DNA from 2 places in the Buttiauxella noackiae genome. Region 1 is predicted to be linked to the other one. Evidence: predicted binding sites of a transcription regulator. Region 1 holds the regulator's gene; the other holds the start of a gene.
What was found. Region 1 encodes PhoB, which activates phosphate uptake and scavenging genes when phosphate is short. Its sites were predicted from a motif close to CTGTCATAAAACTGNCNNAT; they were not measured.
Positions count from the first base shown of each region.

Region 2: the regulator PhoB is predicted to act here: its motif matches at 2,199-2,218, upstream of pstS (phosphate ABC transporter substrate-binding protein PstS).

Region 1 covers NZ_JPRU01000002.1:451,573-456,006, forward strand. Annotated here, with positions in the region: gene sbcC (exonuclease subunit SbcC) at 1-390, opposite strand, end outside; gene sbcD (exonuclease subunit SbcD) at 387-1,604, opposite strand; gene phoB (phosphate response regulator transcription factor PhoB) at 1,793-2,482, shown strand; gene phoR (phosphate regulon sensor histidine kinase PhoR) at 2,505-3,812, shown strand; gene brnQ (branched-chain amino acid transporter carrier protein BrnQ) at 4,231-4,434, shown strand, end outside.
Region 2 covers NZ_JPRU01000003.1:381,565-385,998, forward strand. Annotated here, with positions in the region: gene pstC (phosphate ABC transporter permease PstC) at 1-947, opposite strand, end outside; gene pstS (phosphate ABC transporter substrate-binding protein PstS) at 1,070-2,110, opposite strand; partial or broken gene rluF (23S rRNA pseudouridine(2604) synthase RluF) at 2,254-2,988, opposite strand; gene IX31_RS17655 (MFS transporter) at 3,295-4,434, shown strand, end outside.

The sequences.
Region 1 (4,434 bases):
TTTGACCTTATCGGCAACTATTTTGCCGCTGGCGACTTCGGCCAGCTCCACGCGCGGAGCTTGCAGATTGCCGTTTACCGCATTGCGCGCACGATTCTGGCTCCAGAATGCGCGATACGCCACGCCTTTGACTTCAAACTCCACTTCCGCCAGGCATTCGGCGGTATCCCGCGTCATCAGGTCATTTTGCGACTGGGAGACGGTATTGAGGCGCGGAGTTTTGTGATAAAGCGCGAGGCAGATCGCATCGAGCAGCGTGGTTTTCCCGGCACCGGTTGGCCCGGTAATCGCAAACAAGCCGTTGCTGGCAAAAGGCTCGCTGGTGAAATCAATTTTCCATTCCCCTTTCAGGGAGTTGAGGTTTTTTAACCGCAGGCTGAGAATTTTCATGCCTGTTCCTCCGCGTCATGCAGGCTTGCCACTGTCTGGGCAAACAGAGTGCGCAAACGTTGCGCGCGTTCTTCCGTGGTCTCTTCCTGAATCAGGCGGCGCTCAAAAACTTCTTCCACCGTCAGTTCACTCAGGGTTTCTTTGTGCTGCTGGGCGATAACGCGTTCACGCTGTTCTCGGCTGCGGCGCAGCAACACCACTTCAACGGGCAATGTTTCAGTGAGTTGCTGAATATGGCGCTGCATATCATGCAGATATTCATCGGTGGCGATTTCAATATCCAGCCACACTTTGGGCTCTGTGGGGGCATCGCGCCACTGCGTCAGCTGTTGTTCTATTTCGCTAAGAGAGCCTTTGATCACCGCCAGCGGCTGGCTGACGGGTACATTCAGCGCGTTGACTTCATGCAGTTTGCCTTCGGCAAATTCCACCAGATAAACGCTTTTGCTTTTGCCGGTTTCATCAAAACTTAATGGAATTGGCGAGCCGCTATAACGGATATGTTCAGTGCCGCCAATTAATTGCGCACGGTGAATATGGCCCAGCGCGATGTAATCCGCCTGCGGGAAGTGCTGCGCCGGGAAGGCATCGAGCGTGCCGATATAAATGTCGCGCACCGCATCGCTTTTGGTCACGCCGACCGTCGTTAAATGTCCGGTGGCAATAATCGGCAGCTTTGCATCAGCGCGTAAATCGCAGGCCGCGCTATAACACTGTTGATAATGCTCGCTGATGGCTTCCATTAATGAACGCTGTTTTTCATGGCCGGATAAACCCGCCTGGCTGCTTTGAATATCGCGTGGGCGCAAAAATGGAATAGGGCAGAGAATCGCACCGGGTTGACCACTTTTGGATTTTAGAACAATAGCTTGCTGGCTGGTATCATGGCGAGCACTGGCAATAACATATGTATTCAGGCACGCCATCAGTTCGCGGGATTCGTTAAGCGTCGCGACGGAGTCATGGTTTCCGGCCAGCACCACGAGTGAGCAGCCCGTTGCCTGGAGTTGCACCACAAAGCGGTTATATAGTTCACGCGCATAGCTCGGTGGCGAGCCGGTATCAAAAATATCGCCCGCGACAATTATGGCATCCACATCATGCTCGACTGCGGCTTTCAGCAACCATTCAAGAAACGCCTGGTGCTCAGGACCGCGGCTTTTGGTATAAAAATTTTGACCCAGATGCCAGTCTGATGTGTGAATAATGCGCATTACTTGTCCCGTGGTTCAAAAGCGTAGCCGCGATTATAAAGCGGATACGGAATAACGGCATAACTGAGTGTCATAATTCAAAGTGATGGGTCATCTGGCGGTCATGTTTTTCATAAATCTGTCATAAATCTGACGCATAATGGCGCCGCATTGAAACAACAATAATTATTCCTTGAGCAGGGCGAATCATGGCGAAGCGTATTTTAGTCGTAGAAGATGAAGCTCCAATCCGTGAAATGGTGAGCTTTGTGCTCGAGCAAAACGGTTTTCAACCTGTAGAAGCGGAAGATTATGACAGTGCAGTGAATCTGCTTATTGAACCCTTTCCTGACCTGATATTGCTGGATTGGATGTTGCCGGGTGGTTCGGGGATTCAGTTTATCAAGCACCTGAAACGTGAAGCATTAACCCGTGAAATACCGGTGATGATGCTGACGGCGCGTGGGGAAGAAGAAGATCGCGTGCGCGGCCTGGAAGTTGGGGCCGATGATTATATTACTAAGCCGTTTTCCCCGAAGGAGCTGGTGGCGCGAATTAAAGCTGTGATGCGGCGTATCTCGCCAATGGCGGTGGAAGAGGTAATTGAGATGCAAGGGCTGAGTCTGGACCCATCATCGCACCGGGTAATGACTGGCGAAAACCCACTGGATATGGGGCCAACCGAGTTTAAGTTATTACACTTCTTTATGACGCACCCGGAGCGTGTGTATAGCCGTGAGCAATTGCTTAACCATGTGTGGGGCACCAATGTTTATGTCGAAGACCGAACGGTGGACGTACATATTAGGCGGTTACGCAAAGCACTCGAACACAGTGGACATGACAGAATGGTACAAACAGTACGCGGTACGGGTTATCGGTTCTCAACCCGCTTTTAATTCCTTATCAGGAGAGTGACGCGTGCTGGAACGGTTGTCATGGAAAAGGCTGGTACTGGAGCTGGTGCTCTGTTGTATACCGGCCGTCATTTTAGGCCTTATTTTTGGTCATTTACCCTGGTTTTTATTACTGGCGGTCACTGGGCTGCTGGTTTGGCATTTCTGGAATTTGTTGCGTCTATCGTGGTGGTTATGGGTTGATCGCAGCATGACGCCTCCTCCGGGGCGGGGGAGTTGGGATCCATTGCTCTACGGCCTTCACCAGATGCAGTTGCGTAATAAAAAACGCCGCAAAGAGTTAGGTAACCTGATTAAGCGCTTTCGTAGCGGTGCGGAATCATTGCCTGATGCGGTTGTGCTGACCACCGAAGAAGGGACGATTTTTTGGTGTAATGGTCTTGCTCAACAGTTATTAGGGTTGCGCTGGCCGGACGATAACGGGCAGAACATCCTTAATTTGCTGCGATACCCGGAATTTACCCGCTATTTGTCACAAAAAGATTTTTCCCGCCCACTGACACTTGTGCTCAATAATGGCCGTCATCTGGAATTTCGCGTAATGCCATACAGCGACGAACAGTGGCTGTTGGTGGCGCGTGATGTGACTCAGATGCACCAGCTTGAAGGGGCGCGCCGTAACTTTTTTGCCAACGTCAGCCATGAACTGCGGACACCATTGACAGTGCTGCAAGGTTACCTGGAAATGATGCAGGATCAGGCGCTTGAAGGGCCATTGCGGGACAAAGCGCTAGGTACCATGCGTGAACAAACTTCACGAATGGAAGGCCTGGTTAAGCAACTTCTGACACTGTCAAAAATTGAAGCAGCCCCGGCGATGGTGCTCAATGAAAAGATTGATGTCCCACTGATGTTGCGTGTGGTGGAGCGCGAAGCGCAGACTCTCAGCCAACAAAGACAGACGTTAGAGTTTGATATCGACTCAACCTTGAAAGTGTTTGGTAATGAAGAACAATTGCGCAGTGCGATTTCGAACCTCGTTTACAACGCGGTAAACCATACGCCAGAGGGCACATATATTACGGTGAGCTGGAAACGGATTGCAGGTGGTGCGTGTTTTAGTGTTGAAGATACGGGGCCTGGCATTTCAGCTGAACATATTCCGCGCCTGACTGAGCGTTTTTACCGCGTAGATAAAGCGCGTTCACGGCAAACCGGTGGTAGCGGGCTGGGGCTTGCGATAGTGAAACATGCTTTGAGCCACCACGACGCACGCCTGCACATTGAAAGCCAGTTGGGTAAAGGAACAACATTTTCCTTTGTACTGCCTGAGCGTCTTATCGTGAGCGAAAAAGTGATTCAGACAGAGTAGTTTACTCAAATGGTGTCAAAATAACTTTCCGCAGGCCAGTTTTCTGGCCTGCGTTTTTTTTGCTCAAATGTAAATCAATAATACTCAGTTGGCTATAATTTGACCGCACAAACAACCATGATGTTTTCTTATGAATAAACTTATCCTCTAAATTACTGGCTAATTTAAGGATATCAATCTGGTTTTGGGATCCCTTCTTGCCTTCATTCGCTATAAGCGTTTTAATTGCGGCCCTGTAATTAGTAGACCGACTGGATTTGAGTGGTAATTCAAACAACTATTCTTCTCCACCGATCCCGGAAAGGATTTTCCGCTGTCGTAACTACTGATTGCCGCTTTTATGCCGAGTTTAAAAGTATAAAAATTTGAATATTTTCAAAACTTTCAACACCACACATCCACAGGCTGCAAATATTTTATGACCCATCATTTGAAATCTCGTGACATCCTCGCACTGGGCTTTATGACCTTTGCGCTGTTTGTTGGAGCAGGCAATATCATTTTCCCACCTATGGTGGGTTTACAGGCTGGCGAGCATGTCTGGATTGCCTCACTTGGCTTCCTGGTCACTGCGGTCGGCCTGCCAGTTCTGACCATTGTCGCCATCGCCCGCGTAGGGGGT
Region 2 (4,434 bases), on a different contig from region 1:
TCATTCTTCGCCAGACGCATAACCATGAACTTAGAGATAGCCAGTACGATAAAGGTGATAACAAACAAAATCAGGCCAAGTTCCATCAGCGCTGCGGTGTGCAGGCCAGATTCCGCTTCAGCAAATTCGTTCGCCAGGGCAGACGTAATACTGTTGCCCGGCATATACAGCGATGCATTATCGAGTTGATAGGTGTTCCCGATGATAAAGGTCACTGCCATGGTTTCACCCAGAGCACGACCCAGACCCAGCATCACACCGCCAATCACACCATTTTTGGTGAACGGTAAAACAATGCGCCAGATAACTTCCCATGTGGTGCAGCCAATACCGTAGGCCGACTCTTTCATCATCACAGGGGTTTGTTCGAATACATCGCGCATAACGGCTGCAATGTAGGGAATGATCATAATTGCCAGTATCACGCCTGCGGCAAGAATACCGATACCAAACGCAGGGCCTGAAAACAGTTCACCAACAATCGGCACAGAAGAGAGCACGTTGCCGACAGGTTCCTGGAAGTATTTCGCAAACAGCGGAGCAAAGATGAACAGACCCCACATGCCGTATACGATACTTGGGATAGCAGCCAACAGTTCAATGGCAATACCCAGCGGGCGACGCAGCCAGTTTGGTGCCAGTTCCGTCAGGAAAAGGGCGATACCAAAACTCACAGGCACAGCAATCAGCAGGGCAATAAACGAAGTCACCAGCGTGCCGTAAATCGGAACCAGTGCACCGTAAATATCGTTAGGAGCATCCCACTCTTTGGTCCACAAAAACGAGAAACCAAACTTCTGAATACTCGGCCAGGAGGAGATGATCAGGGAGATGATGATGCCGCCCAGCAGAAATAGCACAATCAGCGCAGCCAGTTTTACCAGCGCACTGAAAATGACATCACCTTGTTTACCAGGGGACTTGAACGTCGGCTTACTTACCGCCATAGCTTACTCTTTAAGTTTAAATACATTTCTTACAACATGTCGGATGTCGCTTACGCTAATCCGACCTACGAAAAGCAATTGTAAGGCGGATAAGCATTCGCGCCATCCGCCATTCTCGTTAATTAATAAAGCGCCTTACCAGAGCTGTCTTTCACGTTGGTCTTCCATGCAGCACGAACCTGCTCAACCACCGCATCTGGCAGAGCGGCGTAATCCAGGTCACTTGCCTGTTTAGCACCGTCTTTATAAGCCCAGTCGAAGAACTTCAGCACTTCAGCACCTTGCTCTGGGTTTTTCTGCTCTTTGTGAACCAGGATGAAGGTTGTAGACGTGATTGGCCACGCGCTGTCACCTTTCTGGTTTGTCAGATCCTGAGCGAATGATTTGCTCCAGTCAGCACCCTTCGCCGCATTGGCAAAGTTCTCTTCTGAAGGCGCTACTGGTTTACCATCAGCAGATACCAGTTTGGTATAAGCGAGATTGTTTTGTTTAGCGTAAGCGTATTCAACATAACCGATTGAACCAGGCAGGCGCTGAACGAAGGCTGCAATACCGTCGTTACCCTTACCGCCCAGGCCGGTCGGCCAGTTTACCGTTGAGCCTGCACCGATTTTAGATTTCCACTCTTCGTTCACTTTCGCCAGGTAGCTGGTGAAGACGAAGGAAGTACCGGAACCGTCAGCGCGACGCACAACCGCGATATTCTGCTGTGGCAGTTTCATGCCTGGGTTGAGTTTAGCAATTGCTTCGTCATCCCATTTTTTGATTTTGCCCAGGTAGATGTCACCCAGAGTTTTACCGTCGAGCACCAGCTCACCGGATTTCACGCCCGGCAGGTTAACTGCCAGAACGACACCACCGATAACAGTCGGGAACTGGAACAGCCCCTCTTGTTGCAGTTTATCTTCAGACAGCGGGGCATCAGATGCGCCGAAATCTACAGTGTTAGCAATGATTTGTTTAACGCCACCTGAGGAGCCAATACCCTGGTAGTTCACTTTATTACCAGTTGATTTATTGTAGGTATCTGCCCATTTGGCATACACCGGCGCAGGGAATGTTGCACCAGCACCAGTCAGGCTTGCAGCGGCGTTTGCGCCGAAAGCAGTCAGGGATAAGGTCGCGGCGACAACAGTTGCGACAGTGGTACGCATAACTTTCATAATGTCTCCTGCAGAGGTGAACGTAAATCGTTGTTTAGTGGATGCAGGATAGAAAATAGGACAGTTTGGTGACAGTTAAATGTACGAAATATGACAGTTTTATGACAGGCCGCTTTGCTGCTTATTTCACCCTGTCATACGGCAGATTCTGAATGCTTAATCCGCTTCAATAATTCACTTTGTTCCTCGCCAGTTAAATAGCGTGATTCCCCTAACGGCAACCCTTCCAGATAGATATTCATGATGCGGATTCGTTCAAGCCGGGTGACTTCATAGCCAAAATACTTACACATCCGGCGGATCTGACGGTTCAACCCTTGAACTAATATAATGCGAAATATTTGAGAAGATTCTTTCGTCACTTTACAGGGTTTGGTTACCGTACCCAGTATCGGAACACCCGCGCTCAACCCAATAATAAACTCGTCAGACATCGGTTTGTTCACGGTGACGACATACTCTTTTTCGTGATTATTACCGGCGCGTAGAATTTTATTAACTACATCACCGTGGTTGGTCAGTAAAATCAGCCCCTGCGAATGTTTATCCAGACGCCCGACAGGAGAAACGCGTTTGTCGCTATGAATGAGACCACTGATGTTATCGCACACACTCTTTTCCATCGTGGTGATGATGCCCACAGGCTTATTTAGAACCATCAGCACGAGATCGTTTTCATCACGGGGCTCAATAAGCTGGTTGTTTAGCTTCACCACATCCCCGGAAAACACCTGAGCGCCAAAACTAGCCTGCCTGCCGTTAATAAACACATCGCCTTCTTCAACGTAACGATCGGCCTGACGGCGGGAACAGATACCGCAATCGCTAATGTACTTATTAATTCGTATCGGTGAATCGGTGGGGATTATGCGGTGCATATCATTCATATTTTTCATCATTACTAGTAATTCATCACTTAAAGAAATGTGACACACGTCACATACATTATCCTTTAGGGGTAGATTACACATAAAAAATTGAGATGAATCACAAATAAAAGTGAAACACAGGTTCATTATCAAAAGAAGATGTGATCTACATAACAAAAACAAGTCCAGGATGGGCCAAACCAGAATCCTCGACGTCTTCTGAAGCGCCGCTGATTTTTATCTCCTCTGAATTATTTATTTGCCTGCTGCCTTGCAGCGGTCAGGCCACTTATTGCTTGAAAACGGGGATTCATTATGCGCAAAACAGGCCACAAGCGCTGGTTTATGCTGTCACTGGTGACATTAGGCACCATTCTTTGCTATTTAACCCGAAATACTATTTCTGCCGCAGCGCCAACATTACAGAGCGATTTGCACATTACCACCCAGCAATATTCTTACATTATTGCGACATTCTCGGCGTGTTACACCATTGCACAACCTATCGCAGGTTATCTGCTTGATACTTTAGGCACCAAAGTGGGTTACACCATTTTCGGCCTGATGTGGGGTGTGTTCTGCATTGGTGCATCATTTGCGACAGGCTGGAAAGGTCTGGCAATGTTCCGTGGCCTTGGTGGTTTCGCCGAAAGTGCGATGATTCCAGCTGGATTAAAATCAGTAACTGAATGGTTCCCGGATACCGAACGTTCAGTCGCCGTAGGCTATTTCAACGTTGGTTCTTCTATAGGCGCAGTGATCGCACCTCCGCTGGTGGCCTGGGCTATTTATATCAGAGACTGGAGACTGGCGTTTATTCTCGTCGGTATTTTCAGTGTGCTGTGGGCTACGGGTTGGTACTTCACTTATAACCGTCCATCGAAAAGCAAATCACTGTCCCGGGAAGAGTATCTCTATATAACCGATGGTCAGCCAGAGAAACCAAAGGTTGAGAAAGTTCGTATTGGTCGCCTGCTGAAACAACGTAAGTTTTGGGGTATCGCATTGCCGCGTTTCCTGGCAGAACCTGCGTGGGGTACGTTTAACGCGTGGATCCCACTGTTTATGGTGCACACCTACGGCTTTAACCTCAAAGATATCGCTATGTTTGCCTGGATCCCGATGCTGTTCGCCGATTTTGGCTGCATTATTGGCGGTTATCTGCCTGGTATGTTCCAGAAAATTTTCGGGGTGAATATTGTTGTATCGCGCAAACTGGTCGTCACAATGGGTGCCGTGCTGATGATCCTGCCGGGCATGGTCGGTTTGTTCGGCAGCCCAATGGTGGCGATTGCACTGTTATGCGTTGGTGGCTTCGCTCACCAGTCACTGTCTGGCGCGTTGATTACCCTGTCTTCTGATATGTTCGACTCCAACGAAGTTGCTACCGCTAACGGATTTACCGGCATGGCTGCGTGGACGGCCAGCACCATGTTTGCACTGGTTGTGGGTGCG